DNA from 4 places in the Streptomyces sp. NPDC001157 genome. Region 4 is predicted to be linked to each of the others. Evidence: riboswitches for the same ligand, from Rfam matches in the RefSeq annotation. Region 4 holds a riboswitch; each other region holds the start of a gene.

Region 1 (4,204 bases), on a different contig from region 4:
CCTGAGGCAATGAGTTGTCCACAGGCGTTGCGACCAGGGCACACGTGGCTTGATGATGTTGGTGATTGGTCGCGCCTGTTCGAATGTGTGAGGGCTTGATGCTGGAGATCGCAGACAACGGCCGTACCTGGCTCCTCTCGGGGCCGGCCAGCAGTTACGCCGTCCATCTCACCGAGGACGACGAGCTGCTGCACCTGCACTGGGGCCCCCGGATCGCGCTCGCCGACGCCGAGGCACTCGCCGTCCGCCCGCTGCCGGACTACAGGCCCTTCGAGTCCCCGCTCGACGGACACGAGGAGTACCCGGTGGAGGGCGGCCCCCGCTTCGTGCGGCCCGCCCTGTCCGTGCGCACCGACGAGCGGCGCGGCACCGAGTGGCGCTTCGAGAGGTACGAGTCGGAGGGCGACCACCTCCGGCTGGGCTTCCGGGACGGTGGGCTTGCGATCACGCTGCACTACCGGATGCGGCACGACGTCGTGGAGCGCTGGGTGACCCTCGACAACGAGGGGCCCGCTCTGGAGCTGCTGCGGGCCGACTCCGCGACCTGGACACTGCCCGAGCGCGAGGAGTGGCGGCTGTCCCAGCTGCACGGCCGCTGGGCCGCCGAGTCCCGGCTGACCGCCTCGCTTCTCACCTACGGTGAGAAGATCATCGGCAGCCGCCGCGGCCACACCGGACACCAGCACCTGCCCTGGGTCGCCCTCGACACCGACGCCACGGAGGAACGCGGTGAGGTCTACGGCTGCGCTCTGGGCTGGTCGGGTTCCTGGCGGATCGCGGTGGCGCAACTCCCGGACGCGCGCGTGCAGATCACCGGCGGCGCCGGTTACGACGACTCCGGGCTGCTGCGCCTGGAGGCGGGGGAGTCGTACACCACCCCCGTCTTCGCCGGTCTGTGGAGCGACGGCGGCTTCGGCGGTGCGAGCCGCGCCTGGCACGCCTACCAGCGCGCCTACGTCATCCCCGACGCCGACCAGGACCGGCCGGTGCTGTTCAACTCCTGGGAGGCCACGGAGTTCGACATCTCCGAGGAGCAGCAGGGAACCCTGGCACGGCGGGCCGCGGCGATCGGCGTCGAGCTGTTCGTGGTCGACGACGGCTGGTTCGGCAAGCGCACCAGCGACCGCGCGGGACTCGGCGACTGGACGGTCAACCGGGACCGCTTCCCGAACGGCCTCAAGCCTCTCGCGGACTATGTGCACGCCCTGGGCATGCAGTTCGGCATCTGGGTCGAGCCCGAGATGGTCAACCCGGACAGTGAGCTCTACCGCGCCCACCCCGACTGGGTGCAGTTCCAGCCGGGACGCAAGCGGACGGAATTCCGCAACCAGCTCGTACTGAACCTGGCCCGGGAAGACGTCCAGGAATACCTCTGGGAGCAGCTCGACGCGCTCCTCTCCAGTGCCCCCATCGACTATGTGAAGTGGGACTTCAACCGCTGCTTCACCGACGCGGGCTGGCCCGGCGAGCCCTATCCGCAGCGCCTCTGGGTCGATCATGTCCGGGGACTGTACGCCCTGTTGGACCGGCTGCGGGCGGCCCACCCCGGTGTCGTCTTCGAGTCCTGCTCGGGCGGCGGCGGACGGATCGACCTCGGGATCATGAGCCGTACGGACCAGGTGTGGACCTCCGACAACACCGATCCGCTCGACCGGCTCGCCATCCAGCACGGCTTCAGCCAGATCCACCCTGCACGAGTGATGGCCGCCTGGGTCACCGACAGTCCGAACACCCAGCTCAATGGCCGGGTCAGCTCGCTGCGCTTCCGGTTCGTGAGCTCCATGGCCGGCGTACTCGGGGTCGGTGGGGACCTCACTCGGTGGAGCGACGAGGAGCTCGCCGAGGCCGGCGAGTGGGTGGCGCTCTACAAGGAGATCCGGCCGCTGGTGCAGCACGGGGACCTCCACCGGCTGCGGCCTCCGCGGGGCGGGCTGAGTGCGGTGCAGTACGTGCGAGGGGACGAGGCGGTCGTCCTCGCGTGGCTCCAGGCGCAGAGCTACGGCGAGCCCGTACCGGCGCTGCGACTGCGGGGCCTCGACCCGACAGCCTCGTATGAATGCCCCGAAACGGGCGAAATCCACAGCGGTGCCGTATTGCAGCATCACGGACTGCGTACCGGATTGCGTGGCGACCTCGATGCGGCAGTTTTCCGTCTGCGGCGCATCTGAGTCTTCTGTCCGGATTGGCGCTCCTTCTACCTCTTCATTCCAACTCGCCCCCGAATAGAGGATCCTGGAGTGGAGGCGCGTGAGGAGCGTCATATCCGTGACAGTGCGTGGCGCGTCATGTCCACGTAATTCACGTGCTTTACAAGGGCGTTTGACCGAGACGATCACCTCGGAATTCACGCAGGGTCACCTGGTTTTCTCTCAAGGGATCAATAGAAACGCATTCACGGGGAACCGTCACTTGTTCCTTTGCGTCTTGGTCGCTTACGTTCGCCACCAATCCGGACGGACGCCCAATCCTGCCGCCGCCCGGTGCCCGCACAACTCACCCGTGAACGGCAGGAGCGGGGGACCCACAGGTACAACCGCCTGTTCCGGTCTCCGGAACGGCTAGGGGTAAAGCCGCGTCGCATGCGCGGCCGGGCATCTCCAGCCCGAACCCGACAGCTCACCTCGCAGGCGCCGGAGAGGAATTCGTCATGCCCGCGAAGGGTAAGCACCGTCGCCCGAAGCCCCAGCGCTTCACTCGCTCCATCGCCGTCGCCGGAACCGGTGGCGCCGCACTCGCTCTCCCGCTCATGGGGGCCACCGGCGCCCATGCCGCCACAACCAAATCCGTTTCCGAGTCGGTTTCGGAAAAGGCCGTCCAGTCCCTTCCGGTCGCCGAGAAGAAGGCGGCTCAGAAGAGTGCCGCCGGCAATGCGGGCGTGCGGACTTATTCGGTGCGGGCCGGGGACTACCTCTCGAAGATCGCTGACGAGCAGCACGTCCACGGTGGCTGGCACAGGCTCTACTCGGACAACCGCCGGGCCGTCGGTGACGACCCGTCGCTGATCCACCCGGGCCTGAAGCTGACGATCGGCCGGAAGGCCGCGACGGACACCAGCAAGTCGTCCTCGTCCGCCCCGAAGGCGACCTCGTCCGCCGACAGGACGACTGCCACCAAGGCCTCGGACTCCGCCCCTACCGGCTTTACCCTCCCGGTGCTCGGTGCCACCGTCGGCACCGGCTACCACGTGCCCGGCAGCATGTGGTCGAGCGGCTACCACACCGGCGTCGACTTCGTCGTCCCGACCGGCACCTCCATCAAGTCCGTGGGCGCGGGCACGGTCGTCTCCGCGGGCTGGGGCGGCGCCTACGGCAACCAGGTCGTCGTCAGGCTCGCCGACGGCCACTACGCCCAGTACGGCCACATGTCCCAGATCTCCGTCTCGGTCGGCCAGACCGTGACCGCGGGTCAGCAGCTCGGCCTCTCCGGCGCGACCGGCAATGTGACGGGCCCGCACCTGCACTTCGAGATCCGCACCACGCCCGACTACGGCTCCGACGTGGACCCGGTCGCCTACCTCCGCTCGAAGGGCGTCGGCGTCGGCTGACGTCCCCCGAGAACCACCTGCCTGACACGCTGCCGAAGGCCGGACCTCGATCCCCGGGTCCGGCCTTCGGTGTGTCCGGCTGCGCTCGTGTTTGCCGTATTGCGTTCTTGTGGCGGGGCTGCACGGGGCGTCCGTATCGTCTCCGACGGCTCGACGGTCCGCTGGTGGAACAACGCGCGGCTCCCCCGCAACATTGCTGACGCGTCAACATCCCTGGTCGAAGGGTTATTCCGAGCTTGGTGAACACTTTAGAAGTGGCTTATCTCACCGCGCGTCAACCCTTTCCTACGGTCGCGTAGGTCACATTCGAAGGTGAATCATGGTCGATGTGGCAGACGATTCGAAGAGTGACAGCAGATCAGTGATCGGGTCGTACGTTGCGGTGGGGGACAGCTTCACCGAGGGCGTCGGCGACCCCGGCCCCGACGGGGCGTTCGTCGGCTGGGCCGACCGGTTCGCGGTGCTTCTCGCGGACCGGCGACCCGAGGGCGACTTCAGGTACACCAACCTCGCCGTGCGCGGCAAACTACTCGACCAGATCGTGGAGGACCAGGTACCGCAGGCCGTCGAACTGGCGCCGGACCTGGTCTCCTTCTGTGCGGGCGGCAACGACATCATCCGTCCCGGCACCGACCCCGACGAGGTCGCCGAGCGTTTCGA
Region 2 (4,204 bases), on a different contig from region 4:
CGGTCTCGATATAGCCGGGGTGGACGGTGTTGACGCGGATGCCCCACGGCCCCAGCTCCATCGCGGCGATCTTCGACACCCCGCGCAGGGCCCACTTGCTCACCGTGTACGCCACCGGGTAGTAGCCGGTGAGTGCCGCGGACGAGCCGACGTTGACGATCGACGAGCCGGGCGGCATCAGCGGGGCGAGGTGCTGGATGCCGAGCAGCGGGCCGGTCGTGTTCACCGCCTGGACCTGCGTGAAATCCTCGGGGCGCACCTCGCCCAGCCGCTCGCGCCGGATGATGCCCGCGTTGTTGACCAGGCCGTGGATCTCCCCGTACGACTCCTTCAACTCGGCTGCCAGCGCCGCCCAGTCGCTCTCGCCGCTGACGTCGAGCTGTCGGCAGTCGCCCTCGGGCCGCACGTCGGTGGCTACCACCCGGGCGCCGGCCCGGGTCAGCGCCTCCGCCTCGGCGGCACCCTGACCCCGGGCGGCCCCGGTGACGACCACGACCTTCCCGGCCGGCCGCCGTGTGTTCTCGTTGCTCACCCGGCCATCCTTCATCACCGAGCCAGCCTGAGCTCGTACTCCGGGTGGATCCTCCGCATGTACCCGGTGTCGTCGCGACTGCGCACCCCCGACTCCACGTACAGCCGGTGCAGCCGGTCGAGCGCGTCGTGATCCAGCTCCACACCCAGGCCCGGTCCGCTCGGGACCGCCAGTCGTCGGCCGCGTTCCACGGGTAGTGCGTGTCGCAGGAGTGGTCGAGATTGGGGATGGCCGCCGCCACCTGGGCCATGGCGGCGAGGCTGATGCCCAGGTGCGGGTTGGAGTGCATGGACAGGGCCAGCCCGAACGCCTCGCAGACGGCGGCCAGTTCACGGGTGCGACGCAGTCCGCCCCAGTAGTGGTGGTCGGTGAGGAGCACCTGCACGGCGTTCTGCTCGACGGCGGGCTTCAGATGCTCCCAGGCGATCACGCATCGCGGGAACCGGCGCTCCCGGAACCGGAGCCACAGGCGGCCGTCCCGGATGCGATCCCCGCGGCGGCGAGGGCGGCGGCGAGGCGGCGATTTCGCCGGCGATCACCCACGAGCACCTTCGCTTCATATCCATGAACTGACGTCATGAATCTAGATGGGAGGGCTCAAGCGGAGTGCCTTGACGAACAACGAGGAGGCCGCCGACTTCCGTCGGCGGCCTCGCAGTTCATCGAACTGTTGGTGGCAGGACTCGACCGGAGTCCCTGAACTCACGCGGGACGTACGGCGATACGCACTGCGGCTTCGCCGGCGTAGTGGACCGGGTCCTCGCGGATGACCGCGCCCGGGCCGGGCGCGTGAATCATCAGGCCGTTGCCGGTGCACAGGCCGACATGGCTGAAGTTGTCGTTGAAGAAGATCAGGTCTCCGGGGCGGCTCTCGGCCAGCGGAATCACCGTGCCTGCGCTCGCCTGCTCGTACGTGGTGCGTGGCAGGGTGACCCCGGCGGCCCGCCAGGCGGCCTGGGTGAGCCCGGCGTTGTCGTACGACTCCGGCCCGACCGCACCCCACAGACACGGCCTGCCGATCTGCGCACGGGCGAAGTCGATCGCCCTGTCGGCCTTGGTGATGACGGAGGTGCCGGCAGCGAGCGCGCCCGTGTCGAGGACGGACGGCTGCGTGGTCCATCCCCCGGCCTGGGGTATGCCGGTGTCGAGCACGGATGGCTGGGTGCGCCAATCCTCGACCGCGGTGGTGCCGGGGTCGAGGGTGGAGGGCTGTGTACGCCAATCCCCGGCAGGGGTCACGCCCGTGTCGAGCACGGACGGCTGCATGCGCCACTCCTCGACCGCGGGTACGCCGGTGTCGAGCACGGACGGCTGCATGAGCTGCTCACCGGCCGGGGGCATGCCCGTGTCGAGGACCGTCGGCTGCTGCAGTCGCCATGCCTCCTCGGTCGCCAGGCGGGTCTGTTCCGCCTGGTCCTGCCAGGGGAGCTGGGCCGGCAGGGCCTGGGCGGCCGGGCGCGGCGCGGAGGTCTGCCGGGCGGTGTACCGGTACAGCAGCTCGCTGGCCGCAGCGATCTTGCGCTGGTTCTGCTCCTTGAACTTGCGCAGGGAGGACTGCCTCGACTCGGGGGCCGCCGCGGGCAGGGCGGGGGCGGCCTCCTGGCGGGGCTGTGGAACGGCGGGGAGCGCGGCCGTGGGGCCGACGGTCAGCTCCGCCACCGGCCGACGGGGCTCCGCGGAGGGCAGCTCGGCCACGGGCCGGACGGTCGCCTCCAGCTCACGGGCGGTGGCACGGCTGTCCGCCGGGCGCGCGGGCCGGGGCTCGGCCTGGCGGGCCGGCATGCGGTCGGTGGGCAGCACCGCGGGAACCGTCGGACCCAGGGAGGCACGCGCTCCGTCGAACCACCGCCGGGACACCGAGTCGAGTGCCGGGTCCGAGCGGCCGCGGTCGCGGGCCGGCGCCGCCGGCGGCCGCGCTCCCATCAACTGGGCCCGGGTGAAGTTGAAGTTGCCAGTGTCGGACTCGGCCTGGTCGTAGAGGCTGCTCACCCGCTGCCGGACGGCTTCACGGCTGGGGCCCTCGTCGCCCGTCGTCGGTGCGGCGTCGGCGGTCTGCGAGAACAGGGCCACCGAGGTGAGGGCAGCGGTCGCGAGAGCGGAATTGCGCATACCAGGAAGGCCGAAGCCTGCGGTGCGCGATGGTCGATCCGGCGCCATGGGAGCCGTACTCCTTCCGTACTCCGCCTACCGAGTTAGCTGTCGGGTTCGGGCGGTGGGTTCCGGAAGGCATGCCCTACGGCCGCTGCCCTGGCGGGCGGTTGGGCCGATTCACCCCGTCGTTCGGTTGGGTCCCCGGTTCCGGCTGCCACAGGGCGCACCGGATTCGGCGGAGGCCGCGCGTCCCGGCGGGGTTCGCCGGAGGAACTCGTGCGGCCTGACGCCACGCTAGCCAACTTGTGCGGCTCGTGTGAAGGTTGAAGGCCGGAATGTCCGATACGCTTTTGTGACCTTCGTCGTGACGTGCCGTCAGATCCGTGTGTTGTGCACACAGTGGATCCGAACGGCAACCGTCCGTCGCGAGCGGGCCGCGTCAGGGCCGCGGGCCCTCGCTGCGAGCCTCACGCTCGGCATCGCGCTTCTTGATGCGCGCCGCCTCCTTGCGGACCTCCGCCTGGGTGGCGCGCTCCTTCTGCAGCCACTCGGGCTGTTCCTGCTTCAGGGCCTCGATCTGCTCGGTGGTGAGCGCCTCGGTGATCCCGCCGCGGGCAAGACCCGCGATGGAGACACCCAGCTTCGCCGCGACCACCGGACGGGGATGGGGACCATTGGCCCGCAGCTCGCGCAGCCACTCGGGCGGCTCGGCCTGGAGCCGGTCGAGCTCGGCTCGTGAGACGACACCCTCCCGGAACTCGGCGGGGGTGGCATCGAGGTACACACCCAGCTTCTTCGCCGCGGTCGCGGGCTTCATCGTCTGGGTGCTCTGGTGCGACTTCATGCCGTCCAGGGTATCGAGCGTGTTCGAGACCTCCGACCACGGCCGGTAGCCTGGCCTGGTGACAGGCTCGGAAGAATCCCAGACGTTCCGGCTTGCGTACGTCCCGGGGGCGACGCCCGCCAAGTGGGTGCGGATCTGGAACGAGCGCCTGCCCGACATCCCGCTGAACCTCCTCGCCGTACCGGCCGCCGGGGCATCCGACGTGCTGCGCGGGGGCGAGGCCGACGCGGGACTCGTACGGCTGCCGGTCGACCGCACGTTCTTCAGCGCGATCCCCCTCTACACCGAGACGACGGTCGTCGTCGTCCCCAAGGACCACGTGATCACGGCGGCGGACGAGGTGACCGTCGCGGACCTCGCGGACGAGGTCGTCTTCCACCCCCTCGACGACGTCTTCGACTGGGACCGGCCGCCGGGCGAGCCCGCCTTCGAGCGCCCCGCCACCACCGAGGACGCCGTGGAACTCGTCGCGGCGGGGGTCGGCCTCCTGATCGTCCCCCAGTCGCTGGCCCGTCTGCACCACCGCAAGGACCTCACCTACCGGCCGCTGGCGGACGGCCCCGAGTCGAGCGTCGCGCTGGCGTGGCCGGAGGGGGCGACCACGGACCTGGTCGAGGACTTCATCGGCATCGTCCGCGGCCGCACGGTCAACAGCTCCCGCGGCCGCAAGGCGTCGACACCGGAAACCAAGGGCACGGCAGGGGGCAGGACCGGCGGCACGGCCGGCGCCCGGCGCA
Region 3 (4,204 bases), on a different contig from region 4:
CAGGACTCCACGGGGTTGGCCGGGGCCTCCACGGCGTACATCCAGGCGATCTTGTGGCGCAGCTGGGTCAGCATCGAGGTCAGCGCGGGGCTGCCGGAGGCCTGGGCGAGCGTCTCGTGGAACCAGCCCCCCAGGGAGCGCAGATCCTCGCTGTTGCCCCTCCTGGCCCGCTCCTGGCCCAGTCTGACCAGGCCGCGCAGGACCTTGAGATGGGCGTCGGTGCGCCGCTGGGCGGCCCGGGAGGCGCCGAGCGGTTCCAGGAGCATCCGCATCTCCAGCAGGTCGGCGGCCTCCTGCTCGGTCGGCTCCGCGACGCACGCGCCCGCGTGCCGCCGGGTCACCACGAAGCCCTCGGCCTCCAGGGTGCGCAGCGCCTCGCGCACGGGGACACGCGAGACGCCGTAGCGGCGCGCGAGGAGTTCCTCGGTGAGCCGGCTGCCGCGCTCGTAGACACCGGCGACGATGTCGTCCCGGATCGCCGTGCACACCGAGTGCGCCGGAATACGCATGACCGACCTCCGACTTAATCCCCGTGAAACGTCGATGATTGACGTGTATCGGCGACTCTATTGCACGGAGCCGGAATTTCCGACGGCGGGGCGGAATCCAGGGATATTTTTTGGACAGCGGGGAAGCAGAAACGCCGAAAGCCCCGGCTGAAGAGCCGGGGCCTCAGGAGATCTTGCGGTACGTCGTCAGACGTTCACGCCGTGCGAGCGCAGGTAGGCGACGGGGTCGACGTCCGAGCCGTACTCGGAGGTCGTACGGGCCTCGAAGTGCAGGTGCGGTCCGGTGGCGTTGCCGGTCGCGCCGGAGAGGCCTATCTGCTGGCCCGGGGTGACCGTCTGGCCCACCGAGACGCCGATGGACGACAGGTGGCCGTACATGGTGTACATGCCGTCGGCCATCTTGATCACGATCTGGTTGCCGTACGCCCCGCCCCAGCCTGCCTCGACGACGGTGCCGGAGCCGACCGCGTGGACGGTCGTGCCGCTCGCGGCGTGGAAGTCGATGCCGGTGTGGCTGCCGGAGGACCACAGGGAGCTGCTGGCCTGGTAGCCGGTCGACACGTACGAGTTCGAGATCGGCGCGACGAACGTGTTGAGGCGCTTGCGCTCGGCCTCGCGGGCGGCGCGCTCCTTGGCCTCGCGCTCCGCCTTGGCCTTCGCGGCGGCCTTCTCGCGTGCCGCTTCCAGGGCCGCCTTCTTGAGCGCGGCCTCCTCGGCTGCCTGCTTCTGGGCGTCGGCCTGGGCGTCGATCTTGTCGGCGATCGTGTCGCCGATGGTGATGACGGGGGTGAGGCCGGTCTGCTCGACGGAGTTCTCGGCCGCGAGCGCGGGGGCTGCGAGGGTTCCGATGACGCCGGTGGTGGCGAGGGCCGCGACGCCTGCGGCGGCCGTGGTGGTGCGATGCATCCGGCGGGGACGACGGTGCTTCCCGGTGGCGCGCGTGAACGCCATGTAGTGGCTGGTCCTTTCCTTCCCTCTCGCCTACCGGGTTAGCTGACGGGTTCGGAGCAGGAAGGTCTCCTACGGACCCCCTCGCTGCACGCGCGGGCGTCCGATTCACCCCAGGGACTGCGATGGGTCCCCGGCTCCCCTGGCTCGCGCCGTACGGGGACTCGGCGATGGCTGTCCGGTGCCGCGGATGCGGCGCGGTGCCTGACGGACAGCCCGGACGACGCTAAGCGGGGCATCTTTCAATCCCCAAACGGATCACGGCTTTTGTAGCGCATGCCACAGGGCAGACAGGCAACCTCTCCCTCAATTCGGACATTAAGGGGCCCTGGTGACGCATCAGTCACCAGGGCCCCTACGCGCGCGTGCCGCTGACCGAGCCTCTACTCGGCTGCCACGACCTTGACTTCGCCGATCCCGAGGGCCTCGACGGGCTCCTTGATCTGGGCCGCGTCACCGACGAGAACCGTCACCAGACGGTCCACCGGGAAGGCGCTCACGGCCGCCGCGGTGGCCTCCACGGTGCCGGTCGCGGCGAGCTGCTGGTACAGGGTCGCCTGGTAGTCGTCGGGCAGGTGCTGCTCGACCTGGTCGGCCAGTGTGCTGGCGACGGCCGCCGCGGTCTCGTACTTCAGCGGTGCCACACCGACGAGGTTCTGCACGGCGACGTCGCGCTCGGCGTCGGTGAGGCCGCCCTCGGCGAGCGTGCGCAGCACCGTCCAGAGGTCTTCGAGCGCCGGGCCGGTGTTCGGGGTGTCGACGGAGCCGCTGATGGCGAGCATCGCGGCTCCGGAGCCGTCCGGGGCGGACCTGAGGACCTGGCCGAACGCACGCACACCGTAGGTGTAGCCCTTTTCCTCGCGCAGGACGCGGTCCAGGCGCGAGGTGAGGGTGCCGCCGAGGCAGTACGTGCCGAGCACCTGGGCGGGCCACACACGGTCGTGCCGGTCGGCACCGACGCGGCCGATGAGCAGCTGCGTCTGGACGGCGCCGGGGCGGTCGACGATGATCACGCGCCCGGTGTCGTCGGCGGTCACCGGCGGCACGGGGCGGGGGTCGGCCTTGGAGCCGGTCCAGGCGCCCAGGGTGTCTCCGAGCAGCGCGTCCAGGTCGATGCCGGTGAGGTCGCCGACGACGACGGCGGTGGCCGTGGCGGGCCGGACATGGCGGTCGTAGAAGGCGCGTACGGCCGCCGCGTCGATCTTCTCGACGGTCTCCTCGGTGCCCTGGCGCGGGCGGGACATGCGCGAGGTCGCCGGGAACAGCTCCTTGGAGAGCTCCTTGGCGGCACGGCGGGACGGGTTGGCCAGCTCGTGCGGGATCTCGTCCAGGCGGTTGCGGACCAGCCGCTCGACCTCGCTGTCGGCGAACGCGGGCGCCCTGAGGGCGTCGGCGAGCAGACCGAGCGCCTTGGCGAGACGGGAGGCCGGGACCTCGAGGCTGAGGCGGACGCCCGGGTGGTCGGCGTGCGAGTCGAGGGTGGCGCCGCAGCGCTCCAGTTCGGCGGCGAACTCCTCGGCGGAGTGCTTGTCGGTGCCCTCGGAGAAGGCCCGCGCCATGATCGTGGCGACGCCTTCGAAGCCGGCCGGTTCGGCCTCCAGGGGCGCGTCCAGGAGCACCTCGACGGCGATGACCTGCTGGCCGGGGCGGTGGCAGCGCAGGACGGTCAGGCCGTTGTCGAGCGCGCCGCGCTCGGGGGACGGGAACGCCCACGGCTTGGCCTCGCCCGCCCGGGGCTGCGGGTGGAACTGCATCGTGGCGAGCTCGGTCACTTGGCCGCCTCCTCGTTCTGGTCGGTGGCTTCCACCGTGGCTTCGGACTCGGGGTCTTCGGGGAAGTCCTCGTCCTGGGTGTGCTCCGCGGACTCGGGCGAGAGCGGCTCGTAGACGAGGACCGCGCGGTTGTCGGGCCGCAGGCGGGCCTTGGCGACCTCCTGGACCTCCTCGGCCGTCACCTCCAGGACGCGCTGGACGGCGGTGAGGGCGAGCTGCGGGTCGCCGAACAGGACGGCGTACCGGCACAGTTCGTCGGCGCGGCCCGCGACCGTACCGAGCCGGTCCAGCCACTCGCGCTCCAACTGGGCCTGGGCGCGCTCCATTTCCTCGGCCGTGGGGCCCTCCGCGGCGAACCGGGCGAGCTCCTCGTCGATGGCGGCCTCGATGACCGGCACCTCGACGTCACCGGAGGTCTTCACGTCCAGCCAGCCCAGGGAGGGCGCTCCGGCCAGCCGCAGCAGGCCGAATCCGGCCGCGACGGCCGTGCGGTCACGCCGTACCAGCCGGTTGTAGAGGCGGGAGGACTCGCCGCCGCCGAGGACGGTGAGCGCCAGGTCGGCGGCGTCCGCCGCGCGCGTGCCGTCCTCGGGCAGCCGGTAGGCCGCCATCAGGGCACGCGCCGGGACCTCCTCCTCGATGACCTCGCGCAGCTGCTCACCGATGATCTCGGGCAGCGAGCCGTCGCGGGGCTCCGGCTTCCCGTCGTGCGAGGCGATGGACCCGAAGTACTTCTCGACCCAGGCGAGCGTCTGCTCCGGGTCGATGTCGCCGACCACCGAGAGGACGGCGTTGTTCGGCGCGTAGTACGTGCGGAAGAACGCGCGCGCGTCCTCCAGGGTCGCCGCGTCCAGGTCGGCCATCGAGCCGATCGGTGTGTGGTGGTAGGGGTGGCCCTCCGGGTAGGCGAGGGCGGTCAGCCTCTCGAACGCCGTGCCGTACGGCACGTTGTCGTAGCGCTGCCTGCGCTCGTTC
Region 4 (4,204 bases):
GTGCCACCAGTGATGTCGGCCGCCTCCCTCGTCGGAGCCCGCCAACACCAGCAGCAACTCACGGAGTTGGGCGTCCGCCACGGCGTAGGCGTCCAGGAGTAACCGCACATCGGCCGGTTTCACCCCGCTGGCGCCGGTCTCGATCCGGCTCACCTTCGACTGGTGCCAGCCCACGAGCCGGGCGGCCTCACCACTGGTGAGCCCCGCGCTCGTGCGTAACGCACGCAGTTCGGCGCCCAGTTTCCGGCGGCGCACCGCGGGACCGTGTTGCATGCGCTTCTCCTTACTCCTTCCGTGCCACCCAAATACGGTCTCTCGTCGCAGAGTTCACCGCTTTGAGCGACAGATATATGCATATCTTGGTGGATCGCCACCCGTGACGGGCGCGGTAATGGCAGTCTGGCGACGAAGCACCAGTCCGGGACCGTACTCGAACCATCCGCTCCGTGTCGGACTCCGGTCCCGTGGGAAAGGGACGACCGCGCCATGGCAGACCATTTGGAAGCATCCGTCACTCTGCCGAGCGATCCCGCCTCGGTCTCCGCGGCCCGCGGCTTCGTGGTCGGCACGCTGGCCGAGTGGGGGCTGCCGGCGGACACGGAAGCCGCCGAGACCATCCGCCTCATCGTCTCCGAACTCGCCACCAACGCCGTACAGCACACCTTCGGTCAGTCGCCCACCTTCACGGTGGACATCGACCTCCACCGTGACGAGCAGCTCCGCATCGGTGTCACCGACAGCCACCCGCGGTTCCCGAAGCGCCTGCCCGCCGCCGTGCAGCAGGACAACGGCCGGGGCATGGTGATCATTCGCTGGCTGGCCGCCGAATGCGGTGGCCGACTGCATGTCCGCCCCACCCGCGAGGGCGGCAAGACGGTCACCATCGAACTCCCGTGGACGGTACCGGCCCAGCCCATGACGGCGGCGGGGCAGCAGGAGCCGTAGTCGCTCAACCGTGCCGCGCGACAGCGCCCGGGGCGCGTTTGCCGTCGATACCCAGCGGTGCCGGGGCTGTGATGCCGTGTCAGGCCCCGCGGGGGCGACGGCATGGCAAGGTCGCCGTCGCCCCCGCGGGAGAGTCAGCTGACCCGGCCGTACCAGACGCTGGAGGTCCAGATCTTCTGCAGCTTTACGACGTCCCCGGTCTTCGGGGCGTGCCAGATCTTCCCCTTCCCGGCGTAGATGCCGACGTGGTAGACGTTGGAGCCCGAGTGGAAGAACACAAGGTCTCCGGCCTTCCGGCTCTTCGCGGAGATGTGCCGGGTCTTGTTGTACTGCTGGGCCGCCGTACGGGGCAGACTTTTGCCCGCCTTCTTGAACGAGTACAGCGTGAGCCCTGAGCAGTCGAACCGGCGCGGTCCCGTGGCGCCCCACTTGTACGGGGAACCCTTTTTGGAAGCCGCGATCTCGAGTGCCTTCGTCGCCAAGGGGGCCGCCGAGGCGTCGGAGGCGACACCCGGGACCACGATGGAGCCGCCCACGGCGGCGAGGGTGAGAGCCGAGGCCGTACCGGCCCGGACCATCAGCGACGGGACACGATTGAGCGCAGTCATGCGCAACCCTTCGTCAGCCGCCTGTGAAGGATGACCTGTCGGATTCGGGCTGGCGAAGTTGCCCGGCCGCTGCTGCGGCTTCACCCCAAGGGCTGCTCGACCCGGTCATGGCGTGACCGTTCCGGCGACCCGTCTAGCTTGGGTCCTCCACTCCTGCCGATCCACTCCTGTCGACCGGTCATCCGGGCGGCGGCAGGACTCGGCGTCCGCACGGATCGCCCCGCCGCTGCGGCGGGGGCTTGTCGTCAGACAGGGATCTTCACCCATACAAGTCCGAAAATCCCAATGGAACCGGGGGTTTGTGTCGTTACTCACCACTCACCCGTTCGGGTGGACACCCCTGTGTTCGAGGGAGTGTTGGGGGGTCCGAGGAGGCTCGGACCAGCACCGGAGCACGATATTCCGCTCTTCGGGCAGGCGCGTTGCGCAACCCTGACGGTCGCGAAAAAGGAGCCGCGACTACGCCGAATGGGGGTACCTCATCTGGTCCGTTTCAACTCCGGTCCGGACGCTCCGCCGACAGGGCGGAGGGCCCGGACCGGTCGTACGTGCGTCAACTGTCGGACTGCGGGGGCACCGTGACCCGGGCGGTGCGCCGCTCCCCGTCGAGCACCCGCAGAGCGCGCCCCAGCGTCGGAGCGTGCAGTTCGGTCTCGCCCCGCTGGTGCATCAGCGCCAGGGCGTCGCGCAGCTGGGCCGCCTTGCTCACCAGCGCCTGCGCGGCCCGCAGTCCGCGATAGGTGTCGCCGTGCTGCGCCGGGTTGATGCGGCCGAGCAGGTCGACCACGTCGAGGTAACGGTCGATCAACTCGCCCTCGGCGCGAGTGAGGGCGGGCAGCGGCGGAAGTTCGGGTGGGAGCACCGGCCGCTCACCGCCCGGTGGGCGGGGCGAGGGTGGACTTGCGGCTCGGGACGATCCGGTCCACCAGGCCGTAATCCACGGCTTCCTGGGCATTGAGGATCTTGTCCCGTTCGATGTCCGCGCTGACTTGCTCCGGGCTGCGTCCCGTGTGCCGCACGAGCATCTCCTCCAGCCGGGCCCGCATCCGGCCCAACTCCTCGGCCTGGATGGCCAGATCGCTGGTCTGTCCCTCGATGGGCTCGGCCAGGAGCGGCTGATGGATCACCACGCGGGCACCCGGCAGCGCGAACCGCTTGCCCGGCGTGCCCGCCCCCAGCAGCACCGCGGCGGACGAGCCGGCCTGCCCCAGGCAGATCGTCTCCACGTCGCAGCCGACGTATTGCATCGTGTCGTAGATCGCCGACATCGCGGTGAACGAGCCGCCGGGGGAGTTGATGTAGAGCGAGATGTCCTGGTCCGGAGCCTGGTACTCGAGGTGCATGAACTGGGCCATCACATCGTTCGCCGAGGTGTCGTCGATCGGCGTCCCGAGAAAGACGATCCGCTCCTCCAGCAGCTTGGAGTACGGATCCATCGTCTTGGTGCCGGAGCTCGTGCGCTCGGTGAACTCGGGCAGGACGTAACGGGCGGACGGTCGGGTCATCGGTACCCCTCCTTCTGCGTCTGTAAAAAATGTACAGGACGTACATGACGTTGCGATGGGGGCGGATTCTGGTGATCAAGCCAAATGCCCAGGTCGGAGGCGGTTTTCGCTGTTCGCCGAGGGCGGATCTCTCACAACTTTCTCTACGAACTTTCGTTTGGCTGGCCGGGCGGACCAGGGGAAAATGCCTGTGATGTGAAGTCCGGTCGGGTGGATGGTTGCGGTCGTCTCGTAGCGGGTGGCGCTCATTCGCTCGTGGCCATGGGCAGTGTCGCCATCCCCAAGCTCAGGTCGGGGAGTTACTTCCCGCACTGGCTGCTGGAGCGGCGCCGGCGGGCCGAACAGGCCCTCATCTCGGTGGTCGCCACCGCCTGCCTGCTGGGCGTCTTCACCCGCCGAGTCGAGAAGCTCGCCGAGTCCCTGGGCGTCACCCAGCTGTCGAAAACCGCCCTCTGGATGCCGGCCCCTACGCGTTCGCCCCGGTCGATGCCCTGCCCCAGAAGGTCCGTGAGGGCGGCCGCATCATCAACGTCCACGCGCTCATCGCGGTGGGCGTCAACACGGACGGACACCGCGAGATCCTCGGCCTGGACGTGGCCACCGCCGATGACGGCGCAGGCTGGCCGGCCTTCCTACGCTCCCTGATCGCCCGCGGCCTGTCCGGCGTCCAACTGGTCATCTCTGACGCGCACATGGGCCTGGTCGACGCGATCGGCGCCACCCTGCCCGGCGCGAGCCGGCAGCGATGTCGTACTCACTGCGCCCGCGTGCTGCTGAGCCAGTGCCCAAGTCGGCCCAGCCCTGGGTGCGGGGGAACGAGTCATGCCGAGCGCGCAGGCCAGCGGTCCTCTTGCAGGACCGCGGAAAACATAACGGGGGGCCGGCGTGATCCGGTCCATCGATCCTGCGCCAGTGACCCCCATGATCGTGAGGGCAGCGCCCGTATTCCATCCTGCACGCGCCGCGCCAACTCGCCGATCAATACGGCCTCGCTCTTGAGGAGTTGTGCCCGTCCGGGCGACTGCCGTCGCTGCCGGAAGTGGTCCGGGCCGTGCCGGACCTCGAACATCGCACCTGGTCACGTATGCCTGGCGGGATGTTGCTCGGCGTGGTCGCCTGCGCCATGCGGGATCACGCAGTGTCTCC

The links. A riboswitch is a leader RNA that binds a small molecule or an ion and turns the genes downstream of it on or off. The one in region 4 is predicted to bind cyclic di-AMP.
Region 1: another riboswitch for cyclic di-AMP. It lies ahead of ACWDAG_RS01220 (M23 family metallopeptidase); the one in region 4 lies ahead of ACWDAG_RS29510 (C40 family peptidase).
Region 2: another riboswitch for cyclic di-AMP. It lies ahead of ACWDAG_RS11730 (NlpC/P60 family protein); the one in region 4 lies ahead of ACWDAG_RS29510 (C40 family peptidase).
Region 3: another riboswitch for cyclic di-AMP. It lies ahead of ACWDAG_RS19505 (M23 family metallopeptidase); the one in region 4 lies ahead of ACWDAG_RS29510 (C40 family peptidase).

What each region holds. Positions count from the first base shown of each region.
Region 1 is NZ_JBSFJW010000001.1:281,042-285,245, reverse strand. Features, by position in the region: gene ACWDAG_RS01225 (alpha-galactosidase) at 99-2,168, shown strand; cyclic di-AMP (ydaO/yuaA leader) riboswitch at 2,485-2,643, shown strand; gene ACWDAG_RS01220 (M23 family metallopeptidase) at 2,648-3,544, shown strand; gene ACWDAG_RS01215 (SGNH/GDSL hydrolase family protein) at 3,906-4,204, shown strand, end outside.
Region 2 is NZ_JBSFJW010000005.1:264,469-268,672, reverse strand. Features, by position in the region: gene ACWDAG_RS11740 (SDR family NAD(P)-dependent oxidoreductase) at 1-532, opposite strand, end outside; partial or broken gene ACWDAG_RS11735 (enolase C-terminal domain-like protein) at 547-965, opposite strand; gene ACWDAG_RS11730 (NlpC/P60 family protein) at 1,235-2,641, opposite strand; cyclic di-AMP (ydaO/yuaA leader) riboswitch at 2,698-2,871, opposite strand; gene ACWDAG_RS11725 (DUF5997 family protein) at 3,063-3,467, opposite strand; gene ACWDAG_RS11720 (LysR family substrate-binding domain-containing protein) at 3,526-4,204, shown strand, end outside.
Region 3 is NZ_JBSFJW010000009.1:258,363-262,566, forward strand. Features, by position in the region: gene ACWDAG_RS19500 (GntR family transcriptional regulator) at 1-509, opposite strand, end outside; gene ACWDAG_RS19505 (M23 family metallopeptidase) at 696-1,460, opposite strand; cyclic di-AMP (ydaO/yuaA leader) riboswitch at 1,473-1,637, opposite strand; gene ACWDAG_RS19510 (M16 family metallopeptidase) at 1,841-3,229, opposite strand; gene ACWDAG_RS19515 (M16 family metallopeptidase) at 3,226-4,204, opposite strand, start outside.
Region 4 is NZ_JBSFJW010000020.1:101,569-105,772, reverse strand. Features, by position in the region: gene ACWDAG_RS29520 (helix-turn-helix domain-containing protein) at 1-273, opposite strand, end outside; gene ACWDAG_RS29515 (ATP-binding protein) at 487-945, shown strand; gene ACWDAG_RS29510 (C40 family peptidase) at 1,080-1,553, opposite strand; cyclic di-AMP (ydaO/yuaA leader) riboswitch at 1,557-1,690, opposite strand; gene ACWDAG_RS29505 (hypothetical protein) at 2,107-2,415, opposite strand; gene ACWDAG_RS29500 (ATP-dependent Clp protease proteolytic subunit) at 2,423-3,058, opposite strand; partial or broken gene ACWDAG_RS29495 (transposase) at 3,329-3,869, shown strand.